2 regions of the Gracilibacillus sp. HCP3S3_G5_2 genome follow, and region 2 is predicted to be linked to the other one. Evidence: riboswitches for the same ligand, from Rfam matches in the RefSeq annotation. Region 2 holds a riboswitch; the other holds the start of a gene.
The links. A riboswitch is a leader RNA that binds a small molecule or an ion and turns the genes downstream of it on or off. The one in region 2 is predicted to bind S-adenosylmethionine.
Positions count from the first base shown of each region.

Region 1 (4,437 bases), 150 kb from region 2:
CGATTCCTTAATTCCGGTATTCGAAAAACAACCCGTCTATATGGAACACAATATTCTCGAAAGAATAGTAGAGCCTGAAAGAATTGTATCTTTTCGCGTACCATGGGTCGACGACGAAGGAAAGGTACAAGTTAACCGTGGTTTCCGTGTACAGTTCAATAGTGCAATTGGCCCTTATAAAGGAGGGCTTCGTTTCCATCCATCGGTAAACGCTAGTATTATTAAATTCCTAGGCTTTGAACAAATTTTCAAAAACTCCTTAACTGGTCAACCAATTGGTGGCGGCAAAGGTGGTTCTGACTTTGATCCGAAGGGTAAATCAGATGGAGAAATTATGCGTTTTTGCCAAAGCTTCATGAGTGAATTGTCAAAACATATTGGACCTGACATAGATGTTCCAGCAGGAGATATCGGTGTAGGTGCACGTGAAGTTGGTTATTTATTCGGTCAGTACAAGAAAATGCGTGGTGGTTATGAAGCTGGTGTGTTAACTGGTAAAGGGATTAACTACGGCGGAAGTCTAGCACGTACGGAAGCAACTGGATATGGTACGGTTTACTTTGTACAGGAAATGTTAAAAGATAAAGGGGATAGCTTCAAAGGTAAAACAGTGGTTGTCTCTGGTTCTGGTAATGTTTCTACATATGCTATTGAAAAAGCAACAGAGCTTGGTGCCAAAGTTGTGGCGTGTAGCGATTCAAGTGGATATGTGTATGACAAGAACGGGATTAATCTAGAGACAGTGAAACGTCTAAAAGAAGTAGAAAGAAAACGTATTAAAGAATACGTAAACGAACATCCTGAAGCAGAGTACACTGCTGGCTTTGAAGGTATTTGGAACATTCCTTGTGACATCGCTCTTCCTTGCGCAACACAAAATGAATTAAATGAAAATGCTGCAAAAACACTTGTATCAAATGGCGTAAAAGCAGTAGGTGAAGGTGCTAACATGCCTTCAACACTAGAGGCTATAGATGTTTTCTTAGAGAATAATGTATTGTTTGGCCCTGCAAAAGCAGCAAATGCTGGGGGTGTAGCCGTATCTGCGTTAGAAATGGCTCAAAATAGTGCTCGTCTTTCTTGGAAATTTGAAGAAGTGGATGAAAAGCTACAGGATATTATGGCAAATATCTATAAAAACAGTATAGAAGCAGCAGAGGAGTATGGACAACCAGGTAACCTTGTTGTTGGTGCAAACATTGCTGGCTTTATCAAAGTAGCGGATGCCATGGTAGCACAAGGTGTTATCTAAACATCTTTGGTTCATTAAATTTTAAAAGTTAGCCAAGCTATTTTGTTATACAGCTTGTTAGGCAATAGTTCAGTAAAGTACTGAGCTGTTGCCTTTTTTGCTTTCATGTATTTGTTATTATCCTATTTTATACATGTTGGTCAAAGCCTGGAGCGCATCCCCCCTTCCCTGGTTCCTATATTACTTGTATAGCTTAAGGGTAGGACACATGTCAAAAGCGTTCGAACAAGCAACTAAATTCTCCTTCCATTGGGTTCATTCACCCTACAATAATAACACTATGCTTACGTATTTTGCTCCAAGCTAGACCACTACCTTCTTTTCTTCGTGATCTCCATAACAAACACCAAACAAATTATTCGCTTCTCCTCTCTCCATTTATTATAATGATGAAAACGCTTAATAACAGGAGGTTGTAAAACATGGAATATCGTCATTTAGGAAAAACAGGTCTGAAAGTAAGCGAAATTAGTTTAGGTAGCTGGCTTACATATGGTGGCTATGTCGAGGAAAAGAATGCAGAAGCTTCCATTGATAAAGCCTATGATCTCGGGATTAATTTTTTTGATACAGCCAATGTCTATATGCGTGGCGAAGCAGAAAAAATTGTTGGAAAAGCATTAAGAAAATATCCCCGCAGCTCCTATGTCCTTGCTACAAAGGTATTTGGAAAAATGGGAGATGGACCAAATGATCAAGGTCTTTCACGTAAACATATTATGGAGCAATGCGACGCCAGCCTACAGCGGTTAGGCCTCGATTATGTCGATATTTACTACTGCCACCGTTACCACCCTGATACACCATTAGAAGAAACATTACGTGCATTAGATGATCTTGTTCGCCAAGGGAAAGTATTATACATCGGAGTCAGCGAATGGACTGCCGAACAAATGACAGAAGCTATTCACCTTGCTGACCAAAAGCTGTTAGATCGCATTGTTGTCAATCAGCCAAACTATAGCATGCTTCATCGGTATATCGAGAAAGAAGTCATCCCTGTAAGTAAAAAGCATGGAATTGGCCAAGTGGTTTTCTCTCCCCTTGCTCAAGGTGTTCTAACAGGAAAATATAAAAAAGGAGAGGCTATTCCAAAAGATAGTCGAGCTGCTCAAGATAATTTAGATCTATCACGAGTATTAACAGAGAAAAACTTGGAAAAGGTCGAGGCATTGCAGGAAATCGCAGCTACCGAAAACCTTTCATTAGCACAATTAGCGATTGCCTGGATTTTACGCCAAGATAATGTATCAAGTGCCCTTATCGGTGCAAGTAAACCTGCTCAGATTGAAGAAAACGCAAAAGCAGCTGGTGTAAAACTTTCTCCAGATACAATTGAACAGATAGAAAATATATTACAACGGTAATCAATAAAAACCTAGTAACTTGGTATTATTTTTTACAGTTTTTTCAAAAAGACATTGACTTTTCCATTATTTGTGTATACTATGGTAGTAACGAACATAAATGGAATTCTTATCCAGAGAGGTGGAGGGGCAGGCCCTGTGAATCCTCGGCAACAGGTTCGCTAGCGTAACACTGTGCCAAATCCTGCGGAACAGCATATGCTGAACCGAAAGATAAGAAGGGAGAAATACACATTGCTTACCTTCTTATCTTTTGATAAGAAGGTTTTTTTAATGAGGAGGAAGCTATACATGCTGACTTATGAAAATTATTATGAAAGTCCATTAAACGGAGAGACACCTGACCCTCAAGATCCGACAAAAGGAGCACAGAAAATTTTAGAATGGGCATATCAAACGTATGGAAAGTCTTTGGTCTATGCTTGTAGTTTTGGAGCGGAAAGCATGGTTTTAATTGACATGATCGCTAAGGTGAAACCAGATGCTAGTTTAGTATTTTTAGACACTGGCCTACATTTTCAAGAAACCTATGACCTGATTGAGAAAGTCAAACAACGATATCCTTTATTAGATATCGAAATGAAGAAACCTTCCCTCACGGTAGACGAACAACGAGAGCAATATGGTTCAGCATTATGGAGCCGAAATCCAGACCAATGCTGTTATATCAGAAAAGTAAAGCCTTTAGAAGAAGCACTTAGCGGAGCTACCGCATGGATTTCGGGGTTAAGAAGAGCACAATCACCCACAAGAGCAAACACAGATTTCCTTAACAAGGATGAGCGTTTCCACTCCATTAAGGTATGTCCCTTAATTTATTGGACTTGGGAGGATGTTTGGGAATATATCGAAAAGCATCAATTACCATACAACAAGCTGCATGACCAAAACTACCCAAGTATCGGCTGTATCCCGTGTACATCACCAGTTACAGATGCTAACGATGAGCGTTCAGGGAGATGGGCTAACTTTCAAAAAACGGAATGTGGTTTACATGCTACTCCACCATCATCAAAGTAACTATTTTTTTATCACCAAATGCAAGTAAGTCTATCGGATTAATTAAAAGAGGTGAAAATGTTGACATTACAAGTGGTAAACAGTCCGTTTGATGAAAAACAGACGGAAATATTGAATCAGATTCTACCAACACTGACAGATGCACAAAAAAATTGGCTCGCTGGATATTTAGCCGCTTCCCAATCATCACAAACCGTGACAACGGCTGAACAGCCAGCACCTGCTCAAGTGGAAACCCGTACCGTCACCATTTTATACGGATCAGAAACAGGTAATAGTCAAGCACTAGCAGAACAGCTAGCTAACCAGCTAAAAGATATCCAGAGGGATGTTACAGTTTCTAGCATGGATGACTTTAAGCCAAAGAAACTAAAAGAGGTAGAAGATTTACTCATTATCACAGCAACACACGGTGAAGGAGATCCTCCTGATAATGCGATTCAATTCCATGAATATTTGCACAGCCGTAAGGCACCAAAGCTTGAAAAGGTAAACTTTTCCGTTTTGTCACTTGGCGATGAGTCCTATGAGTATTTCTGTCAAACAGGCAAGGAATTTGATAAACGATTAGAAGAATTAGGCGCTACCAGAATACATCCTCGGGTTGACTGTGATGTCGATTATGATGAACCCGCTGAAGAATGGATCTCAGATGTACTGACTGTGCTAAAAAAAGATGCCGGAAATTCGGTGAATACAGCTGCAACCAGTCCCACACCAGCTGAACAGCCAATTTATTCTAAGAACAATCCTTATACTGCTGAAGTATTAGACAATATCGTTCTTAGCGGCAAAGGA
Region 1 is NZ_JBQHXU010000004.1:191,378-195,814, forward strand. Features, by position in the region: gene gdhA (NADP-specific glutamate dehydrogenase) at 1-1,252, shown strand, start outside; gene ACTNEP_RS07995 (aldo/keto reductase family protein) at 1,675-2,619, shown strand; SAM riboswitch class I at 2,726-2,839, shown strand; gene ACTNEP_RS08000 (phosphoadenylyl-sulfate reductase) at 2,911-3,639, shown strand; gene ACTNEP_RS08005 (assimilatory sulfite reductase (NADPH) flavoprotein subunit) at 3,697-4,437, shown strand, end outside.
Region 1: another riboswitch for S-adenosylmethionine. It lies ahead of ACTNEP_RS08000 (phosphoadenylyl-sulfate reductase); the one in region 2 lies ahead of ACTNEP_RS07350 (bifunctional homocysteine S-methyltransferase/methylenetetrahydrofolate reductase).

Region 2 (4,437 bases):
CACCATGAACAAAGTCTAAGCCGATCCCTTTGACTGGAAGAGCTGTAATTCTGTGATAATGCTGAACAGTTTCGAAATAAGTTTGTAGGAGGATCTGAATACCTGAAACATTGTTATGAATGGTTTGATAGACCTGCTCTACAAGCTGTATTTCCTTTTCCGAAAGGTTCGTACCTAAGATAGGTTCATCTATTTGTACCCAGCTTGCGCCAGCTGTTGCCAATTCGTTAAGCACTTGTTCATATAACGGCAGTAATTTGTTAACCCAGCTCTCCAGTTCACTTTCATGATAGCCTTTAGCAAGTTTTACAAATGTAACTGGTCCGATCATGACAGGCTTCCCGTCAATATTTAATTCTTCTTTTGCTTCTTCATAATAATATAATGCCCGGTTTTCCAATAAAGCTGGTTTTGTTCCTTGTAATTCCGGTACAATATAGTGGTAATTGGTGTTAAACCATTTTGTCATTTCAGCTGCTACAGCATTTGTTTCTCCTCGGGCAATAGCGAAATAACAAGACAAATCTGTCGGATCATGATGCGTAAATCGTTCCGGTATAATGTTGAAAGAAACAGCGGTATCTAAAAGGTGATCATACAAGGAAAAATCTCCTATAGGAATGAGATCTATTCCTTGTTCTTTTTGTTTCTGTAGATTTTCTAGACGTAATTTTTTTGTTTTATCTTTAAGTGATTGGGCAGTAATCTCTCCACGCCAAAATGCTTCAATCGCTTTTTTCCATTCTCGCTTTTTCCCTATACGCGGGTATCCTAGATTACTACTAAGAATTGTTGTCATTGGATGAAAACTCCTTTTATTTTATATTTTTTTTATTAATTGTGCTTGCTGATGAACATACTTTGTTAGCTCGACTGTTATCGGGTAATGCATGAATGGTGTAATAAGATAAACGCCGTTAAAATAGTTCATAGCTGTCTGGATTAATTCTTTAGCAATTTCTTTCCCTTCTCGTAAACTATCTTCACGGTTATCATGCTGCTGCATTCTTGCTCGTACCTGATCAGATAGCTTCATGCCTGGTACTTCATGATGAAGGAATTCTGCATTCCGATGGGAGGTTAGCGGCATGATTCCAATAAAGATTGGATGATCAATGTGCTTCGTGAGTCGATGTAGTTGAATAATTTGTTCATGTTTGAAAATTGGTTGGGTTAAAAAGTAGTCGGCGCCATGCTTGATTTTCTGTTCCATTCTTTTTATTGCTTTTTCTAGGTTGGCAACATTCGGGTTTAATGCGGCAGCTACTTGAAAGCGCGTATTTGTTTTTAAAGAGTTGCCGGAAAAAGACAGACCCTGGTTGCATTGTTGTTTAATCAATCGTGTTAATTCGGTAGAGGTTACATCAAAAACAGATGACGAACCAGGAAAACCGCCAATTCGTGTCGGATCTCCTGTAATAGCCAAAATCTCATGAAAGCCTAGAGTGTGAAGACCTAGTAAATGGGACTGAAGTCCGATTAAATTGCGGTCTCGACATGTCAAATGGATAAGTGGTGCTACTTGACAACCTGCTTGCTTCATTTTTACTGCCATTGCAACATTACTAATACGTGGTGAAGCTAAGGAATTATCAGCTAATGTAATTGCATCTACCCCGACACTTTCCAGTGCAAATACGCCATCTAGAAATGCGTCTGTGTCTAAATGTTTAGGTGTATCTAATTCAACAATGACAGTGTGTCGTTTTCGAGCTTTTTCCGCTAATGTTGTTTGCAGGGGAGGTTGTGGTTTCTTAGCAGTATGAGTGAACGTAATTTGTTTAACCTTCTTTTGTTTAATCGGTTTTAACCCACTAATACCATCTTTCAAAGCTCGAATGTGTTCAGGTGTTGTACCACAGCACCCACCAATTAAACGCACACCTTGATCACGGAATTCCTTCGCACATTGTTCAAAGTAGTGGCTGTACTGGCTGTATACTAATTTTCCGTTTTGATAGGAAGGTAGACTCGCATTTGGATAGGCAGCTAAGTAAGCCTTCTCAAGAAGTGGAACGGATTCTAATGCTTTGATCATATAGTGAGGACCGAGATGACAATTTACGCCAACAACATCTGCACCAATTTCTTCTAATGCTTTTAAAGCAATGGCAAGTGGAATCCCATTTTCCATGATACCTGGCTCATGCATCGAGACATTGGCGATAATCGGTAAATCTGTTTCTTGCCTAGCAATCTTTAATACTTGTTTTATTTCTTCAAAGTCATAGTATGTTTCAAGTAATAAGCCATTGACCCCTTCCAATAACAGTGAAAATAGTTGTTCTTTAAAGCTACGGACAATGTCTTTCTTCGAAGCGACTAATTTTTGTATCCCTCTAATTCCCCCGATTGTTCCTAAAACAAATGCTTCATTTCCAGCTGCTATCTTGGCAAGTTGAACCGCCTTTGTATTTAACTCATGTACTTGGTCCTCCAAACCATAACGTGACAATTTAATATAATTGGCTCCATATGTGTTGGTTTGAATAACTTCTGCTCCGGCATCCATATAGGTTTGATGAACTTGGAGGATTTGATTAGGATGAGTAGTGTTGTAGGACTCGAAACATCGATCAACACCATGAGCGTACAGTAGAGTACCCATTGCTCCATCTGCAATCATTATTCTTTTCTGTAATGTATGGAGGAAATCCGCCATTTTTTCACCTCTTTTCCATGATAATTTTTAAACATAAAAAATCTCCGGCTATAGAAAGACGGAGATTAATTAGAATAATAAACATCTCATCTTTCAAGCACTTATTGCTTGCTGGAATTAGCACCTTGTCAGTACAGACGGTTGCTGAGGTATCATCGGGCCAGTCCCTCCACCTCTCTGGATAAGAAAAACTATTTAATTAGTAACATTCTTTAGCATTTTACAATAAAAGGAAATTTATTTCAACTACAAATTGGAAATTGATGGTATAAAACTTCACCTTGACTTGACTCTATCCCCGATTATGGTATGATGAACCTAGTTGAAAATGATTATCAATAAGAAAGAAGGCGTGTTCATGAATTTACAACAACTTATTATAGAACGTCGCTCAATATCTGCATATCAGGATAAAGAGGTACGAGTAGATTTAATAGAAGAATTGCTTGAAACAGCTATATGGGTGCCAAATCATAAAATGACAGAACCATGGCGTTTTGTTTTTATACAAGGTGAAGCAAAAGAAAAATTGGCGGAAATCAACCGTCAAGTCGCCCTTTCCAAAACGAACAGCAATTCAGACGAAGAATTAAAAATAGTAAGTGATAATGCCTACCACAAAATAATGAATGTGCCGTTTATCTTTTTTGTTATTAATAGCTTGCACCCACAGGAAAAATTAAGAGAAGAGGATTATGCTTCTTCCAGTTGTTTAATTCAGAACTTCAGTTTACTGGCATGGGAAAAAGGGTTAAGTGTTTTTTGGAAGACAGGAAAGCTTGCTTTCTGTCAAGAAACTGCAGAATTGATCGGCTTACAAGAGAATGAAAGAGTAGTAGGACAAATACAGGTAGGCTACCCAGCCAAAAACCTATCTCCAATTCCAAGAAGATCAGCTAAAGAAAGAATCACCGTTATAGAGTAAACGCATCGGACTGCTTGAATCCCGATGCGTTTTTTTGCTGTAAAGAACAGAACAGATAAACGGTGCAATTAGAACATATTTCCAATGTTACAAAAATGATTGTCATTTTCCTATAAGGAATACTACCGGTACCCCTTAGCATCTGCAGGCTTGATTGTACTCTGAGGGGCTCATCCGTGTTGTACGGCCAGTCACGTAGACGGTTGCTCCTGCTGCTCCTAACTCAATTGCGATGCCTCTGCCTGCGCCTCGGGTTCCTCCAGCAACTAACGCTACTTTCCCTGATAAAGATTTCATCATTAGCTACCTCTCTTCCTCTAATGGTCGATTTCATCATAGTGCTAACTCTTCTTTAAATTTAAGTAGTAGTCCTTTGTACTTTTATCAAACTTCTCTATAGCGTATCTTAATGTGACTCTAGACATGGTGCGAGCGTGCTTATTCAGGAAAGATTTTAGCTTGTCTTCGTCTTTTTTACCTGCTTCACGAATGAAACTGCCAACTGCCTTATTGATCAATTCCTCCGGATCGTTTACTAGTATTTCAGCGATGGCAAAGGTGTCCTCGAGGTTTCCTTTTTTGATAAAGCTATAGGTACTTACAATCGCTGTTCTTCGCTCCCAAATATTAGAGGAGTGTGCCATCTCGTACAGCTTATCCTTTGGTTTATCGAGCAAATAGTTTCCAACGACAGAAGGAGCGGCACGATCGACGAAGTCCCAGTTGTTGATTCGATCATGCCTTCCAACGTAAAGTTCGTATAATGCTTGTCTATGGTCGTCGGGGAGTTTCTTCGTCTTAGCCTGAAAATCCATAATGCTCACGGCACCCATTCTCACTTCATAATAAT
Region 2 is NZ_JBQHXU010000004.1:40,095-44,531, reverse strand. Features, by position in the region: gene metE (5-methyltetrahydropteroyltriglutamate--homocysteine S-methyltransferase) at 1-799, opposite strand, end outside; gene ACTNEP_RS07350 (bifunctional homocysteine S-methyltransferase/methylenetetrahydrofolate reductase) at 821-2,662, opposite strand; SAM riboswitch class I at 2,746-2,850, opposite strand; gene ACTNEP_RS07345 (nitroreductase family protein) at 3,021-3,587, shown strand; partial or broken gene ACTNEP_RS07340 (short-chain dehydrogenase) at 3,738-3,884, opposite strand; gene ACTNEP_RS07335 (DNA alkylation repair protein) at 3,929-4,437, opposite strand, start outside.